One region of the Mammaliicoccus sp. Dog046 genome, then DNA from elsewhere that is predicted to be linked to it. Evidence: riboswitches for the same ligand, from Rfam matches in the RefSeq annotation. Region 1 holds a riboswitch; the other holds the start of a gene.
The links. A riboswitch is a leader RNA that binds a small molecule or an ion and turns the genes downstream of it on or off. The one in region 1 is predicted to bind lysine.
Positions count from the first base shown of each region.

Region 2: another riboswitch for lysine. It lies ahead of P3U32_RS07040 (aspartate kinase); the one in region 1 lies ahead of P3U32_RS05550 (amino acid permease).

Region 1 is NZ_CP120131.1:1,092,180-1,103,907, forward strand. Features, by position in the region: gene mutM (bifunctional DNA-formamidopyrimidine glycosylase/DNA-(apurinic or apyrimidinic site) lyase) at 1-702, shown strand, start outside; gene coaE (dephospho-CoA kinase) at 712-1,302, shown strand; gene P3U32_RS05525 (glyceraldehyde-3-phosphate dehydrogenase) at 1,412-2,446, shown strand; gene nrdR (transcriptional regulator NrdR) at 2,634-3,092, shown strand; gene P3U32_RS05535 (replicative helicase loading/DNA remodeling protein DnaB) at 3,103-4,485, shown strand; gene dnaI (primosomal protein DnaI) at 4,485-5,405, shown strand; gene thrS (threonine--tRNA ligase) at 5,718-7,646, shown strand; lysine riboswitch at 7,716-7,888, shown strand; gene P3U32_RS05550 (amino acid permease) at 7,973-9,466, shown strand; ribosomal protein L20 leader region at 9,519-9,645, shown strand; gene infC (translation initiation factor IF-3) at 9,669-10,199, shown strand; gene rpmI (50S ribosomal protein L35) at 10,226-10,426, shown strand; gene rplT (50S ribosomal protein L20) at 10,469-10,828, shown strand; gene P3U32_RS05570 (NUDIX domain-containing protein) at 10,964-11,587, shown strand; gene P3U32_RS05575 (hypothetical protein) at 11,590-11,728, shown strand, end outside.
Region 2 is NZ_CP120131.1:1,384,580-1,396,307, reverse strand. Features, by position in the region: gene P3U32_RS07055 (CAT RNA binding domain-containing protein) at 1-680, opposite strand, end outside; gene P3U32_RS07050 (CvfB family protein) at 987-1,889, opposite strand; gene P3U32_RS07045 (ABC-F family ATP-binding cassette domain-containing protein) at 2,033-3,634, shown strand; lysine riboswitch at 3,799-3,975, shown strand; gene P3U32_RS07040 (aspartate kinase) at 4,063-5,265, shown strand; gene P3U32_RS07035 (aspartate-semialdehyde dehydrogenase) at 5,286-6,269, shown strand; gene dapA (4-hydroxy-tetrahydrodipicolinate synthase) at 6,287-7,177, shown strand; gene dapB (4-hydroxy-tetrahydrodipicolinate reductase) at 7,174-7,911, shown strand; gene dapD (2,3,4,5-tetrahydropyridine-2,6-dicarboxylate N-acetyltransferase) at 7,913-8,632, shown strand; gene P3U32_RS07015 (M20 metallopeptidase family protein) at 8,733-9,881, shown strand; gene alr (alanine racemase) at 9,881-10,954, shown strand; gene lysA (diaminopimelate decarboxylase) at 10,951-11,728, shown strand, end outside.

The sequences.
Region 1 (11,728 bases):
CAATATAAAATCGTTCAAATATATAGAAGAAGTAAATATATATTCTTTGAGTTGGAAAAGAACAACGAAACTAAAATAATGATGTGTCACTTTGGTATGACCGGTGCATTCTTTACTGTTCCTGAATTAGAAGATATAGGAATAGAGACACATAAGAAACATTGGCATGTCATATTTCAATTAGATAATGGTCTAAAACTCATTTATACAGATATAAGAAGATTTGGTGAAATAAGAGCGCTAGAGGATTTGCATGAATATCCTTCAGTATTAAAGATTGCACCTGAACCATTTGTTACAGAAGCTTATGATCATTATTTAGATAAAATATTATCTAAAAAATTCATTTCAAAACCTATCAAAGTAGGAATTTTGGATCACACTGTTATAGCAGGATGTGGCAATATTTATGCATGTGAAGCTTTAATAAGAGCAGGTGTGTTACCGACAAGAATAGTGAGTGATTTAACTCAAATTGAACTGAAAAGAGTATTTAAAGAAGTTGTTCAAGTGCTACAAGATGGTATAGATAGTGGTGGATCGAGTATCTCAGATTACTATAACGCAGATGGTGAAAAAGGTACGATGCAAGAAAAACATTTGGTTTATGGTAAGAAAATCTGCGGTCAATGTGGAGGTACAGTCCACCAGCAAGTCATTGCTACACGAAATACACATTATTGTCCAAATTGTCAAAAGTAGGTGGAAAAGATGACTAAAGTAATTGGTTTAACAGGAGGTATTGCAACTGGTAAATCTACCGTTTCACGATTATTAGAAGATTATAATTTCTATATCGTAGATGCTGATGTTGCAAGTCGTAAAGCAGTTGAAAAAGGAAGCGAAGGACTTCAGCAAGTGAAAGATACTTTTGGAGAACAAGCGATATTAAATGGTGAAATGAATAGACCCTATATAGGATCTATTGTATTTAATGATGAACAAATGAGAGAAAAGTTAAATCAAATTATACATCCTATTGTAAGAAACATTATGGAAGAAGAAAAAAATATTGGTTTAAGTAATAATCAAAATGTCATCATGGATATTCCATTGCTCTTCGAAAATAAACTTGAAGATACCGTTGATGAAACATGGTTAGTTTATACGACGGAAGAAATACAAAAGCAACGTTTAATGAAAAGAAATAACTTAAGTGAAACCGAAGCGATGTCTAGAATAAAGTCGCAGCTTTCAATTGAGGATAAAAAATTACGTGCTGATGAAATTATAGATAATAATAAATCGTTAGATGACTTAAAGAAAACCTTAAAAACTTTTCTTGAAAGCAAAGGATTTTAAGGGTATTTAACATTTGTGAAATTTATTGTGGAAAACGTTTTCAATAAACTTTTAATGTGATATACTAATTGCAATAAATAGTATATCACATTAAAAGGGGTTCTCGATTATGAAGAAAAATATTGCAATTAATGGTTTAGGAAGAATTGGAAGAATGGTGTTAAGGGGTTCATTGAAATCAGATCATTTAAATATTGTCGCAATAAATGCTTCTTATCCTGCTGAAACGATTGCACACTTAATTAAATATGACTCAACTCATGGCAAGTTAGAAGATGAAATTAAAGCTGTTGATGATGGTATTGTGATTAATGGCCATAAAATACTACTCGTTTCTGAGAGAGACCCAAATTTATTACCGTGGGAGACTTTAAATATTGATATTGTTATAGAAGCAACTGGAAAGTTTAATCACGGAGATAAAGCACAAGCACATATAAATGCAGGTGCTAAAAAAGTGATATTAACTGGTCCATCTAAAGGTGGAGAAGTTCAAACGATAGTTCGCGGTGTAAATGACTGTGATTTAGATTTAAATTCATTTGATATTATATCGAATGCTTCTTGTACGACGAACTGTTTAAGTCCAGTTGCAAAAGTACTCAATGATGAATTCGGTATTGAAAATGGATTGATGACAACAGTACATGCATTTACTAACGATCAGAAAAATTTAGATAATCCACATAAAGATTTAAGAAGAGCGCGTTCATGTGCAGATAGCATTATACCTACATCAACTGGCGCTGCAAAAGCTTTATCACTCGTATTACCTGAACTTGAAGGTAAAATGCATGGTATGGCATTAAGAGTACCAACGTCGAATGTTTCACTTGTAGATTTAGTAGTAGATTTAAAAACAGATGTCTCTGTAGAACAAGTGAATGAAGCTTTAAGACGTGCAAGTCAAGGTGCGTTAAAAGGCATCTTAGACATTAGTGATGAACCATTAGTTTCAATCGACTTTAATACAAACCCACATTCAGCAATTGTTGATGAGCAAACAACAATGGTTATCGGTTCAAATAAAGTGAAAGTACTTGCTTGGTACGACAATGAGTGGGGCTATTCAATGAGAGTGGTTGAACTAGCAGAACAAGTTGCGAGTATTTTATCAGCTACGAGAGAACAAAAAATATCTTAATATAAATTGATTGGAATGAAGCTGGGACAGAATGTTATGTCCCAGCTTCATTATTTTACATTTAATTTTATTTTACTAGTGATTTGTTGTATGATTATATGCCGTAAAGGAACGGGTGAACGTTTAAAAATATGCGAAACTACTGTATAATCTACGTGAGACAATAAAACGATAAGAGGTGAAACGAATGAGATGTCCAAATTGTAAGTATGAAAATTCTAAAGTAGTAGATTCGAGACATGCAGATGATATGGTTGCAATTAGAAGAAGAAGAGAATGCGAATCATGCGGTTTTCGTTTCACAACTTTTGAGAGAGTGGAATTAACACCTTTAATCGTTGTAAAAAAAGATGGTGCAAGACAAGCGTTTAATCGTGATAAAATATTAAACGGTCTAGTTCGTTCATGCGAAAAAAGACCTGTTGCATATCAAATATTAGAAGATATAACAAATCAAGTTGAAAAAGAGTTAAGGTCTGAAGGAATTACAGAAATTTCTTCGAATGATATAGGTGAGAAAGTGATGGAACATTTAATGGAAGTGGATCAAGTTTCTTACGTAAGATTTGCATCAGTTTATCGTGAATTTAAAGATGTAGATCAACTATTAAAATCTATGCAAGGTATTTTGAAAGATCGAAAGTAAGGTGAACATAATGGCGGAATATTTTAATGGTATAAAACCAAGTGATGGTTTTTACGTTAAATCGAATTATAATTACACACATATTCATCAAGATATTTTAACAAGTTTATACACGCCATTAATTGGTACAGATGCAATAGGGGTTTATTTATATCTATCGCAATTTAATTACCATAATGAGCCATTAGCAAATAATCATTATACAATAATGAACGATTTGAAAGTTAATCTATCAAGTTTTAGAGATGCGTTAGACTTATTAGAAGGTATAGGTTTGATGAGAACATTTCATAAGACGAATACAGATGAACAAATGTTTATATATATGTTGAAACAACCAGCAACTGCAGAACAATTCTTTAATGACCCGTTACTTTCTGTATATTTATATCAACAAATTGGTCAATCAAGATTTATCGCTTTAAAAAATAGATATAAGGATCATTCGATCTCAACAAATGGATATAATGAAGTGACTAAAAGTTTTACCGATGTATTTAAAGTACCTAAACTTTCAGATATCAGTACAGATGATTCGATTCAAATTAAGCCAGACAGTAAAAATACAGGTTTAGATTTATCGGATGTTAAATTTGATTTTGAAATGTTAGAAATGTTGTTAAGTAATCATTTGATTTCAAAAGAATTGTTGAATAAACAAACGAAAGAAGTCATTACACAAATTGCAACACTATATGGCATTACACCGGTAGAGATGAAGTCAATAATATTGAAATCTATCACAAGTAATCAAACGATTTCCCTTCAAGATTTAAGAAAGCATGCACGTTCAATTTATCAAATTGAACATGATGGCATGTATCCATCATTAGAATTGAAACAAGGAACAATTAAGAAAAACACGACAGAATCAAGTGGGGAAGTAGATTCGCTAGTATCTTGGTTTGAATTACTGGATACGACGAGTCCAATAGAAATGTTGTCTTCCTTTACAGAATCAGAACCAACTGTGGCTCAAAAACGATTAGTTGAGGATATAGTCAATCGCGAAAAATTACCTTATGGCGTAATGAATATTCTGTTGCAATACGTGATGTTCTCTCAAAGTATGCAATTGCCTAGAGCATATACAGAAGAAATTGCTTCGAATTGGAAAAAATTAAAATTAAAATCTGCTGAAGAAGCGTATAATTATACTAAGAAACGTGACAAAGAAATTGCTGAGAAGAAATCTGAACGTAGTCAAAAATCAACTGGTGGTTATAAATTGAGATCTATTGAAAAAACGCCAGAGTGGCTTCTGAAACAAAAAGCAGCAGATGCTAATAAAGAAGATACACAACAACAGCAAGAACATGATCCAGATTTTGAAAAAAGAAAACGAGAGCTCCAAAAAGAAATGGAAGCTTTTTGGAATGAAGGTGAAAAATAATGGAACCATTAGGCCAACATTTAAAGCAAAATAAAGAATTTCAGAAAAAATTAGACCAAATTAAAAAAGAGACGTTAGCAGATAAAGATGTTAAGGCATTCTTAACTGAACATCGTTCTGAACTGACGAATAGTATCATTGATACTGATTTGGATCAATTACAAGCATATAAGGATCAATCTAAATGCTGTGAAAAATGTGAAAGCTATGGCAAATGCATCAACTTTGTTAAAGGACATAGACCAGAATTGTATATTCAAAACGATCATATAAAGACCCGTTATTTGCCATGTCCAAATAAAGTTGCATATGATGAGCAGAAGTTTGAATCAAACCTTGTCACTGCATTCCAAATGCCTGAAGAAACATTAAATGCAACGATTAAAGATATCCATGTCGATAATGAATCGAGAATGAATGTGATCAAAAGAGCTATGGAAATTTGTAATCATATTGTATCTGGTGAAGAAACAAAAGGTTTATATATTCATGGTCCATTTGGTACTGGTAAATCATTTATACTAGGTGCAATTTCTAACCAATTAAAAGTTAAAAAACAATCCTCTACGATTATTTATTTACCAGAATTTATTCGCGTTCTAAAAAATGGATTTAATGATGGTTCATTTAGTGCGAGATTTGAAGCAGTTCGTGAAGCAGAAGTATTATTATTAGATGATATTGGTGCAGAAGAGTTAACCGCATGGGTAAGGGACGAAATATTAGGACCATTACTGCATTATAGAATGGTTCATAAAATGCCGACGTTCTTTAGTTCAAACTTCAATTTGAATGAATTAGAAGAGCATTTAAGCAAGACGAGACAAGGTGTCGAACTGACGAAAGCGAGTCGAATTATGGAAAGAGTTAAAACACTTTCTGAAGAGATGATGCTTGAAGGTAAAAATTATAGAGCATAATTTAAACTTGATATTTTAAATGAGCGTTGTATAATTGTATTATCATAAATGAATATAAAAATTTAGAGGACATGACGTCTATGGCGCAATCACAGAGAATCTCATCTTGCTGGAATTGAGATATTGCAATATATATGGTTACTCCCTCATACATGGTGTGTTAATCCACATTCGGCTCAAGACCGTTATCTTATGTAGAGTTATCGTACGCGTTTTTATGTACGTTAATGAGGGTGGTACCGCGAGAGATTTCGTCCCTTTGGATGAGGTCTCTTTTTTATGTTCTTTATTAATATTGAGGAGGATGTCATTATGAGTGTTATAAATGTTAAGTTTCCAGATGGTAATGTAAAAGAGTTTGAGCAAGGCACTACAACTGAAGAAATCGCTCAATCTATTAGTCCTGGTTTAAGAAAAAAAGCTGTTGCTGGTAAATTTAATCAACAATTAGTAGATTTAACTAGACCATTGGAAAGCGATGGGGATATCGAAATCGTTACACCAGGTAGTAATGAAGCATTAGAAGTGTTAAGACACTCTACAGCTCACCTTATGGCACAAGCCTTACAAAGATTATATGGAGATGTTAAGTTTGGTGTCGGTCCAGTAATTGAAGGTGGATTCTACTATGATGTAGATACAGAACACAAAATTTCTAGCGATGATTTTGAAGCGATTGAAAAAGAAATGAAACAAATTATAAATGAAAACTTCAAAGTTGAACGTAAAGTCGTAAGTAGAGATGAAGCGAAAGCATTTTTCAGTAACGATGAATATAAATTAGAATTGATTGATGCAATTCCTGAAGATGAAAATGTTACTTTATATTCACAAGGCGAATTTACAGATCTTTGTCGCGGAGTACATGTACCATCAACTTCAAAAATCAAAGAATTTAAATTACTTTCTACAGCTGGTGCGTATTGGCGTGGAGATTCAAATAATAAAATGTTACAACGTATATATGGTACAGCTTTCTTCGATAAGAAAGAATTAAAAGCGCACTTAAAAGTATTAGAAGAAAGAAAAGAACGTGACCATAGAAAAATTGGTAAAGAGCTTGAATTATTCACTACAAATCAAGATATTGGTGCTGGATTACCTTTATGGTTACCAAATGGTGCTACAATTAGACGCGAATTAGAACGTTATATTGTAGATAAAGAAGTAGAAATGGGTTATGACCATGTGTATACACCAATCATGGCGAATGTAGACTTCTATAAAAAATCAGGGCACTGGGATCACTATCAAGAAGATATGTTCCCAACTATGGATTTAGGAAATGAAGAACTTGTACTTCGACCAATGAACTGTCCGCATCATATGATGATTTATAAAAACAGTCGCCACTCATATCGTGAACTGCCAATTAGAATTGCAGAATTAGGTATGATGCATAGATATGAAGCAAGTGGTGCTGTTTCAGGGCTTCAACGTGTTCGTGGAATGACTTTAAACGATGCGCATATATTTGTAAGACCTGATCAAATTAAAGAAGAATTTAAACGCGTAGTAAATATGATACTTGATGTATACAAAGACTTTGGTTTTGAAGATTATACATTTAGATTGAGTTTACGTGATCCAGAAGATAAAGAAAAGTACTTCGATGACGATGAAATGTGGAATCGTGCACAAGCTGTACTTAAAGAAGTTATCGATGAAATGGAAATACCATACGAAGAAGCAATTGGTGAAGCGGCATTCTACGGTCCTAAATTAGATGTTCAAGTGAAGACTGCGATGGGTAAAGAAGAAACACTTTCAACTGCTCAGTTAGACTTCTTATTACCAGAACGTTTTGATTTGAATTATATTGGAAATGATGGGGAAGAACATCGTCCAGTTGTAATTCATAGAGGTGTTATTTCTACAATGGAACGTTTTACTGCATTCTTAATAGAAGAAACTAAAGGTGTATTCCCAGTTTGGTTAGCACCTAAGCAAGTAGAAATCATTCCTGTTAATGTAGATATGCATTATGAATATGCAAGATCATTACAAGATGAATTGAAATCTCAAGGTGTTCGTGTGCATATTGATGATAGAAACGAAAAAATGGGTTATAAAATCCGTGAAGCGCAAATGCAAAAAATTCCTTATCAACTCGTTGTAGGCGATAAAGAAGTAGAAAATCAAGAAGTGAATGTTCGTCAATATGGCTCAAAAGATTCAAAAACAGTAGAAAAAGATGAATTCATTTGGAGTTTAGTTGATGATATTAGGTTGAAAAAGTAATATACTATTGAAATTCGATGAGTCATCGGGTATAGTTTTAATAGTGAAATTTAATTAAATATTCCTCAGTAATGAGTTAGAGGTTGCAATATTCATCAGTAATCATTCAGAAGCGTTATGGCGCGTATGTTGAAATGAAGAAAGGGGATGTTGCCGAAACGAATAGTAACCATAGTATTATTCGTTGGGTCAGCATTTAATAAGTGTTGAACTGTCACACTAAGTGATGTGCTACCATATGGAATGATCATATATCGGTCGCATATCTCAAATAGATATGCGGCTTTTTTAGTGGCTCGATTGTGGAATGGAGAAAGGAAAAAAACATGTCTCAAGAAAATTCAACGAACAATGTACAAAGAAAATTGAAAGACAGACATATCTCGATGATAGCTATTGGTGGTTGTATCGGAACAGGTTTGTTTATGACTTCAGGCGGAGCGATTAGAGATGCTGGGCCAGGGGGAGCCTTGTTAGCATATGCTATTGTTGGCTTGATGGTATTCTTCCTTATGACTTCATTAGGAGAAATGGCGACGTATCTTCCTGTATCTGGTTCGTTTAGTACGTACGCAACACGTTTTGTTGATCCTTCATTAGGATTTGCATTAGGTTGGAATTACTGGTTTAACTGGGTAATCACAGTTGCAGCGGACATTACGATTGCATCACAAGTGGTTAGTTATTGGCAACCATTAGAAATTCTACCATCGTGGTTATGGAGCGTTATATTCATGCTGATAATATTCGGTCTGAATGCACTTTCTGTTCGCGTATACGGGGAAAGCGAATATTGGTTTGCTTTTATTAAAGTAGCAACGGTAATTATATTTATTGGTATTGGATTATTGACGATATTCGGTATACTCGGTGGTCAATACTTAGGATTTGAAAACTTTGTAGCAGGGGATGCGCCGTTCTTAGGACATTCTAATGTTAATACATTCTTATTAGTATTAGGTGTGTTCTTAGTTGCCGGATTCTCGTTCCAAGGTACAGAATTAATCGGAATAACAGCAGGTGAATCTGAAAATCCAGAAAGAGCTGTTCCGAAAGCAATTAAACAAGTATTCTGGAGAATATTATTGTTTTACATTTTAGCAATATTTGTTATTGGAATGATTATTCCTTATACTAATCCGAATTTAATGGGTGGAGATGAAGTTGCAAAATCCCCATTCACACTTGTATTTGAAAATGCTGGACTTGTCTTCGCAGCTTCATTTATGAATGCAGTTATTTTAACTTCTGTATTATCAGCAGGTAATTCAGGAATGTATGCTTCAATAAGAATGTTATTCTCAATGAGTAAAGATAAATTGGCGTCACCAGTATTTTCTAAAACAAACAAATCTGGTGTACCATATATGGCATTATTTGCAACTGCGTTAGTTGTTGTGTTAATCTTTGCAATTGAACATTTAAGTGGTGGTGCATATGAATATATCATCGCTGCGTCAGGTATGACTGGATTCATCGCATGGTTAGGTATCGCGATTAGTCATTATAGATTTAGAAGAGCGTTCGATCTTCAAAATTATGATAAATCGAAACTGAAATATAAAGCTAAGTGGTTCCCATTCGGTCCGTTATTTGCTTTTGCATTATGTGCAATTGTTATAGTTGGCCAAGATGTTGATTTTATTCAAACAGGTGATTTCGATCCTCGCAGATTCTTTATCACTTATATGGGTATACCAGTGTTCTTAGTATTTTATATCTTCCATAAAGTAAAATATAAAACGAAAATGATTCCACTTAAACAAGTTGACTTAAGTCAAGACGTTGATATGGAACAATTCGAAAAGAATATTAAATAAACATTGACATGACGGTTTATACTTGGTATGATAGTTTTTGTTGAATACGAAACGGACCAAGTAGAAGCATACCCGCTTCTCACCTGTAGTGACGCGAAATGCAGTTAGCAGGTAAAAATAAACCTTTAATGTTTATGGATAAGAGCGGGTGCATTGTGCATTCGTTCTTTTTTTCTTGGACGACTTCGTAAAATTCTAGGAGGTGTCAACCATAGCTAAAGATCAAACTCAAGTTAACGACAAAATTCGTGCAAAAGAACTACGCCTTATTGGCCAAGATGGTGAACAAATAGGTGTTAAATCTAAATTTGAAGCCCTTGAAATGGCTGAAAGAGTAGATTTAGACGTTGTAATCGTAGCACCTAATGCTAAACCACCTGTTGCAAGAATCATGGATTACGGTAAATACAAATTCGAACAGCAGAAAAAAGAAAAAGAAATGCGTAAGAAGCAAAAAATCGTTAATGTTAAAGAAATTCGATTAAGTCCAACAATTGAAGAACATGACTTTGAAACTAAATTAAAGCATGCTCAAAAATTCTTATCTAAAGAAGATAAAGTTAAAGTATCTATCAGATTTAGAGGGCGTGCCATTACGCATAAAGAAATTGGTCAACGTGTGTTAGAACGCTTTGCAGAATCTTGTAAAGACATAGCAACTGTTGAACAAAGACCTAAAATGGAAGGGCGTTCAATGTTCTTAATGTTAGCGCCAATTTCAAACGACAAATAAACCGAAATAATAGGAGGAAAAATTCAATGCCTAAAATGAAAACTCATCGTGGAGCAGCTAAACGTGTTAAAAGAACTGGTTCAGGACAATTAAAACGTTCTAGAGCGTTCACTTCACATTTATTCGCAAACAAATCTACAAAAGCAAAACGTAAATTACGTAAAGCATCATTAGTATCTAAATCAGATTCTAAACGCGTAAAACAAATGTTAACGTACGTAAAATAATAATTATATGGGACTGAAGGTCCAATTTAAGGAGGAATTATCATGCCACGTGTTAAAGGTGGAACAGTGACGAGAGCTCGTCGTAAAAAAGTCTTAAAATTATCTAAAGGTTACTTTGGATCAAAACATACATTATATAAAGTTGCTAAGCAACAAGTAATGAAATCAGGTAACTACGCTTACCGTGACCGTCGTCAGAAGAAACGTGAATTCCGTAAATTATGGATTGCACGTATCAATGCGGCAGCACGTCAAAACGATATCAGCTATAGCCGTTTAATGAATGGTCTTAAAGTAGCAGGTATTGAAATCAACCGTAAAATGCTTTCTGAAATTGCTATCTCAGACGAGAAAGCTTTCGCAGAATTAGCGACTAAAGCAAAAGACGCTTTAGCTAAATAAGTATTTTAAAAATGACTTGAACAATGAATTGTTCAAGTCATTTTTTTATATAAATTAACAATTGAGATTTCAACTCCTTTACGCCATTTAAACGCTTTGATAAACTAGTATAGTAAAACAAATAAGGAGAGAACTATGTCTAAATTTGATGAAATGATTACAGTAGTACCAAGAGCTAAAATTTTTAATAATGAAGCATATCAATTCAATGGATTTAAATCTATTGAAGATGAAGAAATGAAATATGTTTATGAAACAATTAATCAATATGAAATCAAACGTCGTGGTGACATGGAAGAAGATCCTTCATATAAACAATTGATTTCATATTGTATTTTAGAAAATGAAGATAATGACGTACTTGTATATGAACGATTAACCGGTGGTGGAGAAGGTAGATTGCATGGCCTGAGTTCGATCGGCGTTGGTGGTCATATGAATGACGTGCCTGATGCATCAGATGTTGATGCAATTATACGAGAAAATGCAGCTAGAGAGTTACAAGAAGAAGTAGGTTTGAATAAAGAAGACGTTGCTCAATTAGACTTAATCGGATTTATTAATGACGATCAGAATGAAGTTGGCAAAGTTCATATTGGTGTTGTGTTTAAATTAAAAGTTAAAAAATCAAGTGTTGAAGCGAAAGAAACAGATACACTTAGAATTAACTGGGTTAAGCAATCTGAATTAGCTTCAAATAACAATTATGAAACATGGAGTAGTCTTATTATTGATGGCATTTATAAAAGAGGTGAATAGCCTTGAGTGAAATTATTCCGTTTCCAAAATTGAAAAAACAACTTATCACGAATATTAACCATGCGATTCAAGCAGAGGACTTCGATGAAGCGTATCGATTGTTTGAACAATATGAGCAACACTTTGTGATGGACGAAGTGT
Region 2 (11,728 bases), 290 kb from region 1:
TGTACATCTTTACGCTCATCAGTTAAATGCTCTGAGAAATATTTTAAATGTTGCAGAAATCGGTCGTAGTAGTATGCATTGTCTTTATTACGTACAATACCAATATCATTTAAACATTGAATCACTTCATTGAATTTCAATTTCCCATTTAGATGATCATGCTTAAGTTCTGTACCTTTAGGTTGTTCAGCATTGATAAAATGTAATGCAATGTGGTTCGCTTCAGTGATTGGGAATGAAATGTTTAAGTTACGTTGAATGAGCGTTAAAGCGTAAATACTTGCTTCAAATGCACGAGGATGAATTTCTTTAATATCTATCGGTGATGTATGTAGTTTGTTATCCGTTTTATATATATTTATCGCATGATGCAAGTGTTCAGTTAATGTGATGTAGATGTAATCTTGAAAATTAAAATTAAATTTACTTTGCACATCATATATCAGTTCATAACAAGTTGTAATAATTGGTATTGGTACATCGTTAATTAATGATTGAAGATGGCAACCTACTCCCTGATTATCTAACCTAAAGATTTTCTCAGGTGTATGATTGGCAAGAAAATCTCCTTTTTTCTTTTGAAATACAATACCTTTCCCCATAGCAATTACTTCTTCATCACTTTCAGTTCTTGCTATAGCTACATTATTGTTTAGTACTTGTTTGATTATCATTGGCATCTATACCTCCAATAATTTGATATAAAAATACCACAAGACAAGAGGTATATGATTCACCTCGAGTATTGTGGTTTTCGCCTAATTGAATAGTCACGATCCAAATATTCAATTGTGCATTTATGTTCGATATTGTTACATTTATAATTTACAACTTTCCTTAAAATCTGTCAATATTCTTATGGCTATAAATGAAGAAGTGAACAAAAAAGGGAGCGGGACAGAAATATAATCTATCCCGGCAAGGATGACTAAATAGTAAAAATGGCTGAGACATTTTATTATGTCCCAGCCTCTTTTAAAAATGAATTAGTCCTCAGATTTTACTTGGGCCCAACCTTTTTTAGTGATATTGATTTTACCAGTTTCAATTGTAATTAGTTTCTGTTTATACAATCTACCAATTGCACGTTTGAAACTTGCTTTACTCATGTTGAATACTTCTTTAATTGCCTCTGGATCTGATTTATCCCAGAATGGCAATTCTCCATCATATTCCACTAATAAATCGAAAATGACTTGGCCATCTTCATCTAATCTTTCGTGAGCTAATGGTAAAAATGAACCATTTAATTCGCCATTTTCTTTAACGCCAATAATTCTAACGTCCATTGCTTCACCTAATCTAGGTTCATGTCTACGTTCAGATTCATGTACGAAGATTTTATAACCTTCTTCAGATAATAAGAATGTACCCACTCTTAATAATCTATATGGTCTTGCTGTAACATGTTGATGTAATGTTGTCTCTTCTGCAGCTTTAAACATCGTATCTACGATTGTTTCTGTTGCTAAACGTGCAAACATTTGACTATTACTATCTATTCTTAATGTACAGAAAATCATATCACCGTTTTGTGGCCATAATTCTTTGACTTTAGGTAGATCTTCCCAAGGAATTAATACTTCCCTAGGTAAACCAACATCAACAGCAGCACCTTCTCTATCTACTCTTAATACTTTCACCCAATCATAACGGTCTTTAGTAATTGTTGGCATGTTTTGTGTAGCAAATAATTCTCCAGATCGACTTGGATAAACAAAGAAACTATATTCTTCGTTGATTTCTAATTCATCGCCCTCATCTACTTCTGAAGCATTCATTTTAATTTGTTCACTATTTGGTCCTAGCAAATGGTAAGTTGAACCTTCTAATCTATCGACTTTTAAAAAGTCAATACGACCTACAAGTGTATCTTTTTCTTGTGCCATGTCATTCTCCATTCTTATATTATTCGTTTATTTATTATAACATGCATTTTACTTCGTGTAACGACTGTTCAATCTCTTGCCCATTTTTGTTTCATTTATGATATAATTCATCGGTAGAAGTATTAATGAAAAGGAGTCATTTAATGTTACAAGTTACTAATATAAGTTTACGATTTGGTGATCGTAAGCTATTTGAAGATGTAAATATTAAGTTCACGCCAGGTAACTGTTACGGACTTATTGGTGCTAACGGCGCAGGTAAATCAACGTTCTTAAAAGTTTTATCAGGTGAATTAGATTCACAATCAGGTCATGTTTCCCTTGGTAAAGATGAACGTTTAGCAGTTTTAAAACAGGATCACTTTTCTCACGAAGATGAAAAAGTAATCGAAGTTGTACTTAAAGGTCATGAAAAATTATGGAGCGTAATGACTGAAAAGAACGAAATTTACATGAAACCTGATTTTTCTGATGAAGACGGTATGCGTGCAGCAGAACTTGAAGGTGAATTTGCTGAAATGAATGGATGGAATGCTGAAGCGGATGCATCTGTTTTGCTTTCAGGTTTAGGAATTAAAGATGAATTGCATGATAAACAAATGTCAGAACTAGAAAATAATCAAAAAGTAAAAGTCTTACTAGCGCAAAGTTTATTCGGCGATCCAGACGTTCTATTACTAGATGAGCCTACCAATGGTTTAGATATTCAAGCAATTGCATGGTTAGAAGACTTCTTAATCAATTTTGAGAATACAGTTATTGTAGTATCACATGATAGACATTTCTTGAATAATGTGTGTACACACATTGCCGATTTAGATTACGGGAAAATTCAATTATTTGTCGGTAACTATGACTTCTGGTATCAGTCAAGCCAATTAGCTTCACAAATGGCACAAGACCAAAATAAGAAAAAAGAAGAACGCATTAAAGAATTACAAGACTTTATAGCTCGATTTAGTGCGAACGCATCTAAATCAAAACAAGCAACAAGTCGTAAGAAAATGCTTGATAAAATTGAACTTGATGATATTCAACCTTCATCTAGAAGATACCCATTTGTTAATTTCAATATTGAAAGAGAAATTGGTAATGAATTGTTACAAGTACAAAATGTTTCAAAAACAATAGACGGCAATAAAGTATTGGATAATGTTTCATTCACAATGAATCCTAATGATAAAGCAGTATTAATAGGAGAAAGTGAAATTGCTAAAACTACCCTACTTCGTATTTTAGCAGGTGAAATGGAACCTGATGAAGGTTCAGTTAAATGGGGCGTAACTACGTCTCAATCATATTTACCAAAAGATAACTCAGAATTCTTTGAAGGTATCAATATGAGTTTAGTAGATTGGTTAAGACAATATGCACCACCTGAAGAACAAACGGAAACATTCTTAAGAGGATTCTTAGGTCGTATGTTATTTAGTGGTGAAGAAGTTAAGAAAAAAGCAAGTGTCCTTTCTGGTGGAGAGAAAGTAAGATGTATGTTAAGTAAAATGATGTTATCAAATTCTAACGTACTATTATTAGATGAACCAACAAACCACTTAGACTTAGAAAGTATCACTGCAGTGAATGATGGATTGAAGAACTTCAAAGGTTCTTTAATATTCACTTCATATGACTTTGAATTTATTAATACAATCGCAAATCGCGTAATCGACTTAAAAGAAGATGGCGCAGTTTCTAAAGAAATCACTTATGAAGAATACTTAAAAGATCAAGGTGTATATAATTAATTAGTACACTATAAATCTATAAGAGCTGGATCACATATAATTGTGAACCAGCTCTTATTTTTTTCGTAAAGATGTATAGAATTTTTAGAGTTTTTTAATTTATCTGTTTTCTCTCTTTACATGAATATTCATTCTATGTATAATGAATGCATACCAATTGAATATGTTTTTGATGAGGCGCATCAATCATGAGTAACTCCCCTATTAGACTGCAATCTTGGAGGAGCGAAAGGGTGCGATGCCGAAATATAATATTTTTTGCAGAAGTATTATGTTGGACATTCAGGTTAAGAGCTAAGTGTCTGTCATTATCTTAAGAATAATGGAGTGCATCACTTGTATATATAATTTTAAACAAGTTCGCATCCCGAACTTGTTTTTTATTTATATTAAGGCGTTGTCCTCTCGATTTTATAGGAGGAATTATAGTGAATCAAAGTGTTTTAAAATTCGGTGGTACGTCTGTGGGAGATTTTAATAAAATTAAAAATATCGCACATATGTTGAAATTACGGATAGATAATGGAGAAAAATTGATTGTCGTTGTAAGTGCAATGGGTAAAACAACTGATACGCTGTTAGAGAATATTGCTACGCTTACGACTCAGCCTAAAGATGAACATTTGGCTCTACTTTTAACCACTGGCGAACAACAAACCATTTCATATCTGTCTATGGTGTTAAATGATATTGGTGTTAACACTAAGGCAATGACAGGTTATCAAGCTGGTATTAAAACAGAAGGTCATCATTTGAAGAGCAAGATTGTTGAAATTGATGGAGAACGATTTGAAGCGGCATTCGAAACGAATGATGTGCTTGTCGTTGCAGGTTTCCAAGGCGTGAATGATCATTTAGAAATTACGACTTTAGGTCGTGGTGGTTCGGATACAACAGCAGTAGCCATAGCAGCACAAATGGATACGTCTTGTGAAATTTATACAGACGTTGATGGTGTTTATGGTACAGATCCTAGAGTTTATAAAGAAGCTAAGTTGCTAGAACAAGTCTCCTTTGAAGAAATGATGGAGATGAGTGCACTAGGTGCTGGTGTATTAGAATCAAGAAGCGTTGAAATCGCTAAAAATTACAACATTCCAATTTATCTTGGAAGAACATTATCAAACGTGAAAGGAACATGGATTATGCCACAAGCAGAAATATTAGAGAAAAAAGCAGTGACAGGAGTTGCATTAGATTCACATATGATACACGTGACTTTAACATATCCTATGCAGAACTTTGATTTATTACAAAAATTATTTGATTCATTAGAGGCATCATCAATGAATGTTGATATGATATCTCAAATTGAGAATCAACAAGGATTGCAGCTTTCTTTTACAATTAAAGATTCTGATGTTGTAGAAATTGAACAAATTATTGAAGAATTAATGGTGATTTACCCTCACCTTCAGTACAAAATGAAAGATAATTATGCTAAGCTCTCAGTCATTGGAACAGGTATGAGAGACATGTCAGGTATTGCTTCTAAAGCATTTCGTACTTTAATTAGTAATGACATTCATTTTTACCAAACGACGACTTCAGAAATTAGTATTTCATATGTTGTTGATCGAGAATTAGGTGAACATGCCGTTCGAACTTTGAGTAAAGCGTTTAATATATAATTGATAATGGAGTGAATAAAATGACAAAATTAGCAGTTGTTGGTGCAACAGGTTTAGTAGGAGAAAAAGTATTAGAAGTATTAGATAGAAAACAAATTCCATTTGATGAACTCGTATTATTTTCATCACCAAAATCAGCCGGAAAAGAAATTGAATTCCAAGGCAAAACATATATCGTAGAAGCATTAACTGAAGAAAAGACGGGTGGTCAATTTGATTATGTCATCATGAGTGCAGGTGGCGGTACAAGTAAAACGTTCGCCCCACTATTTGAAAAACATGGTGCTATCGTTATAGATAATTCAAGTCAATGGAGAATGCATGAAGGCATTGATTTAATTGTTCCTGAAGTAAACGAACCTAAATTAGATCGTAAAATTATTGCAAATCCAAACTGTTCAACAATTCAATCTGTCGTACCACTTAAACCTTTATTAGATTCATATGGTTTAAAAAGAGTCGCATACACAACTTATCAAGCTGTGTCAGGTTCTGGATTAGCAGGTCGTGAAGATTTATCAAATGGTGAAAAGGGAGAAGCACCGAAGAACTATCCCCACCCTATTTATAACAATGTATTACCACATATTGATGTATTCCAAGAAGATGGTTATACAAAAGAAGAACAAAAAATGATTGATGAAACTAGAAAGATTTTAAGTCAACCATCATTAAATGTTACAGCAACATGTGTACGTGTACCTGTTCAAGACAGTCATAGTGTACACATCAATGTAACATTAGAAAAAAAAGCAACTGTAGAAGATTTAAAACATTTATTTGATGAAGATGCGCGTGTCGTTCTTGTAGATGATGTACAAAATAATCAATATCCATTAGCGATTCATGCTACGGGTAAAGATGAGGTCTTTGTTGGACGTATTCGTAAAGACGAGTCATTAGAGAATACTTTCCATATTTGGTGTACTTCAGATAATTTACTTAAAGGCGCAAGTTTAAATGCAGTTCAAGTATTAGAACAAGTTATGCAATTAAATAAATAAAACAAGGAGTGTCAAGTATGTCACATATTTTTACAGGTGTAGGCGTTGCGCTTACAACACCATTCACAAATGAGGATGTAGACTACGAAGCATTTGAAAATCATATAGAGTTCTTAATAGAAAATGGCGTTAAAAGTATTATTATCAACGGTACTACTGCAGAAAATCCAACTTTAACATCAGAAGAAAGAAATGAATTACTAGAAGTTGGTATTAAAAAAATTAATGGACGTGTACCAGTGATTGCTGGTACAGGTACAAATAACACACAAGCTTCAATTGAGGCATCCATAAAAGCGAAAGAATTAGGTGTTGACGCAATTATGCTCATTACACCTTATTATAATAAGACGTCTCAACGTGGATTAATTGCTCACTTTACAACAATTGCAAATGAAGTTGAACTACCAGTTGTATTATATAATGTTCCTTCAAGAACAAATATGACAATTGAGATTGATACTGTATTGAAATTGAGTGAGCATCCTTATATCGTTGCCTTGAAAGATGCCACTGGTGACTTGGAATATGCAAAAGCTTTAAAAGAGCAATTACCAAGTGATTTTGCATTATATAGCGGTAACGATGATAATATGCTTGACTATTACAAATTAGGTGGAGAAGGACTTATATCAGTAGTTGCAAATGCTGTTCCATTTGAAACACAACAATTATTTGATGAGGTTTCTAATAATCAATTAGAGAACGCTGAAAAGTTAAATCATAATATGTTGACATTATTAGACGCATTAAGTGTCGATGTTAATCCTGTACCTATTAAATTATTAACTTCAGAACTTGGTTTTGGTCATTACGAAGTGAGACTACCACTTGTAACGTTAGAAGAAAATGAACAAAAAGTGTTAAGCGAAGCATTTAATACATTTAAAGATGGTGTAAAACAATGAGAATTTTATTAATCGGTTATGGCGCAATGAATGAACGAGTTGCTAGACTTGCAGAAGAACGTGGAAATGAAATCGTTGGTGTAGTCGTTAAAGATCCAACGAAGGAATATCCCTACCCTGCTTTTAACTCAATGACTTTAGTACCTGAAGCGGATGTTGCTATCGACTTTTCAAATCCGGAATTGTTAGTACCACTATTAGATGAAGATTTTAATTTGCCTTTAGTGATTGCAACAACAGGAGAAAAAGAAGAAATTATTGAAAAGTTAAAAGAAAAATCAACGCAAATGCCCGTATTCTTTAGTGCAAATATGAGCTACGGTGTGCATATTTTAAAAGAAATCATTCAATATGCAGTACCACTATTAGAAGACTTTGATATTGAAATGTTAGAAAAACATCATAATAAAAAAGTAGATTCACCTAGTGGGACACTTGTACAATTATATGATGCAATTAAAGAAAAAAGAGAACAATCAACACCTGTATATGATAGACATGAAAAAAATGAAAAAAGAGAACCCTCTGAGATTGGCATTAGTTCACAAAGAGGTGGTACGATTGTGGGAGAACATCAAGTATTGTTCGCTGGTCACGATGAAACAATTGAAATTACACATCGTGCACAATCAAAAGATATTTTCGCTAATGGTGCAATAAACGTTGCGGATATATTAGTAAATAAAGAAAATGGTTACTATACTTATAACAACTTAAACGAGGAGAGAAATTAAAATGGTCAAAGATTTTACAGCAGAAGAAATTATTCAATATATTAGTGATTCAGAAAAAGTAACACCTTTAAAGGTGTATGCAAACGGGACATTTGATAATGTTGAATTCCCTACTACATTCAAAGTATTCGGGTCAGAAACGTCTAAGACAATTTTCTGTGACGCAAAAGATTGGAAAGCTTTTTATGAGCAAAACGCTTCTATTATAACTGACTTAGAAATCGAACAAGATCGTCGTAATTCAGCAATTCCTTTAAAAGACTTAACAAATACAAATGCACGTATTGAACCAGGTTCGTTTATTAGAGAACATGCAGTCATTGAAGATGGTGCTGTTGTTATGATGGGTGCAACAATTAATATTGGTGCAGTTGTTGGCGAAGGTACGATGATTGATATGAATGCAACTTTAGGCGGTCGTGCAACGACTGGTAAAAATGTTCACGTTGGTGCAGGATCAGTATTAGCAGGTGTTATTGAACCACCTAGTGCTTCACCTGTCATTATTGAAGATGATGTATTAATCGGAGCAAATGCTGTAATTCTTGAAGGTGTTCGTGTTGGTAAAGGTGCGATTGTTGCTGCTGGCGCAATTGTTACTAAAGATGTTCCTGCCGGTGCAGTTGTTGCTGGTACACCAGCTAAAGTAATTAAGCAATCAGCTGACGTAGAAGACGGTAAAAAAGAAATTGTTTCAGCATTACGTAATTTAAATCAATAAAACTAAAAATATAAGAAAAATGAGAGACCGAGACATATATTGTTTCAGTCTCATTTTTCTAAAATCAAAAATAAACACAAAGAATAAAGGACTGAGTTAAATGTCTGAATTAAAATTTGTTAAAGAAACTAGAAGATACTTACATGAACATCCAGAATTAAGTATGCAAGAATATGAGACTACAGAATTTATTGCGTCATTTTTGCAAGATTTAAACATTACATATGAACGCCCTATCGATACAGGGGTTATTGGATATTTAGAAGGAAACTCAAATCAGACAATTGCATATAGAGCTGACATTGATGCCTTACCTATTCAAGAAGCGAATGATATTAGATATAAAAGTAAAAATGATCAAGTGATGCATGCATGTGGTCACGATGGTCATACTACTGCACTTATGTTATTCGCTAAAAGATGTAAATCACTATATGATCAAGGTAAGCTACCACACAATGTTGTATTTATATTCCAACCTTCTGAAGAAACAGAAGCTGGTGCAAATCAATTAATAAAATCAAATGTGTTTGAAAAATATAACATCAATAAAATATTTGGCATACATATCATGCCCTTTGAAGATGTTGGCACAGTTGCATTTAAAAATGATGAAATCACAGCAAGTGCTACTGAGTATAGATTTTATTTAAATGGCTTATCAAGTCATGTAGCAAGCAAAGAAGAAGGAAAAGCAGCATCTGAAGCTTTGATGCATGTGCTAACTCAAGTCAGCCAAATCCAACAATTCCATTTGAATGGTTTAAACAGAAATATCGTACATATCGGACAATTTAACGTTGGAGAAGCGATTAATACTGTGCCACAAAATGGTTATTTAGAAGGTACTATACGTACGTATGATGTACTTGATTTACAAGTAGTTAAAGAACAAATGCAGAAAATTGCTGATAGCGTAGAATTATTATACGGTGTAACGTGTGAAGTGAAATTTGCTGAAGGTTATCCCCCTACTATGAATGATGCACTGTTAAATGATGAAGTTAAACAAGCATTATCACATGTAGGATTAGAACAACATGAATTAGAAAAGCCATACCTGTTCGGTGAAGACTTTAGTTTTTATAAAACACTCGCACCAAGTTACTTTGTATTCTTTGGAACGAAAAATGTCGAAAAAGATTTCGTATATGGTTTGCATACGAATCGATTGAATTTTGACGAAGAAGTCTTAATCTCCGTAGCAGACTACTATATGGCATTATTAACACAAGGAGAGAATGAATAATGGTTGCAAGTATAACAATTGATGAAAGAAAATTTATTCAAAATGTCCACCATGTTGTTAAAGATCAACCTGTTATGGCAGTTGTTAAAAATGACGCTTATCATTTCGGATTAGAATTTGCCGTGACATCATTTATTGAAGCGGGCATTACAACATTTGCAACAACTTCATTACAGGAAGCGATTCGAATACGTCAATTAAGCGATGCAGTATATATATTCTTAATGAATGCTTCTGTTCATTTCGACTTATTAAAACAATATGATATCGCAATGACGATGCCTTCTTTATCATTTTATAACGAATATAAAACACAATTAGCAGGTATAAAGGTACATTTAGAATATGAAAATTTACTGCATCGTTCAGGATTAAAGGATCAAACAGAAATGGAAGTTCTATTGAAATCGAACGATGAACAGCCGTCAGAACAACAACTTATAGTAGATGGCATCTGGACACACTTTGGGTATGCGGATGAATTTGATGTTGAAGAATATCAAATCGAAAGAAATGATTGGTTAACGTGTTTAGAGTATGTATTAAACTTAGGTTATCAATTTAATTATATTCATGCACAAAATAGTGCAAGTTATGTACGCGAAGATGGTATGTTAAACCAACATACACATGCACGATTAGGTATCATATTATATGGATCTAGACCATATAGCACCTTGCCTACTACAATCACGGAACAAAATTTCACCGTAAGTGCGAATGTCATACAAGTACGTGACATTAAACAAGGTGAAACATGTGGATATAGCTTTCAATTTACAGCAGATAAAGATTGTTTAATAGCTGTTGTTGATATTGGCTATGGAGATGGCATACTTAAGACACGTGCTAAGCATGATGCTTTGATTAATGGCAAACGATATCCTATACGTGGATTAATGATGAGTCATATGTTTGTTGAAGTCGATACAACTGTTAAAAGTGGCGACACTGTCACATTGTATAGTAATAATATTAGAATAGATGAATATACATTTAAAGGTGTCGGTGCAAACTCTGAACAAATCAGTGCACTAAACCATCATTCATTAATAAAGGAGATTATAACATGACAGTAAAATATAATAATCAAGGCGAATTAACAATGGGTGGCGTTTCATTAAAGACCATTGCAGCTAGCTTTGGTACCCCTACTATTGTTTACGATGAAGATCAAATTAGAAATCAATGTAGAAGATTTCATCAAGCTTTTAAAGAAAGTGGATTAACATATAATATATCTTATGCTTCTAAAGCATTTAGTAGTATTCAATTATTCAAATTAATGGCTGAAGAAGAAATGGGATTAGATGTAGTTTCTGAAGGAGAATTGTATACAGCATTGGCAAGCGGATTTAATCCAGCAAATATTCACTTCCACGGAAACAATAAAACAAACGAAGAGATAGAATATGCTATTGAAAGCGGTGTTGAATATTTCGTAATAGATTCATTAGATGAAATAAATCGTATCAATCGACTTGCTTCAAGGCCAATTAAAGCTGTTTTAAGAGTCAATCCAGGTGTAGAAGCACATACACATGAATTCATACAAACTGGCCAAGAAGATAGCAAATTTGGCTTATCAATTAAACATGGTACTGCACTTGAAGGTGTTAAAGCGTTACAACAATCTGAGAAGATTGAATTTAAAGGTATACATTTCCATATAGGATCTCAAATCTTTGAAGCGGACGGTACAATCAATACGATACAAATTGTATTTGAATGGTTAAAAGAAAATAATATAAATATTGAAATATTGAACTTAGGCGGCGGATTTAGTATTCAATATACAAATGAAGATAAAAGCTACCCTATTGAAGATGGTATTAAATTAATCACAG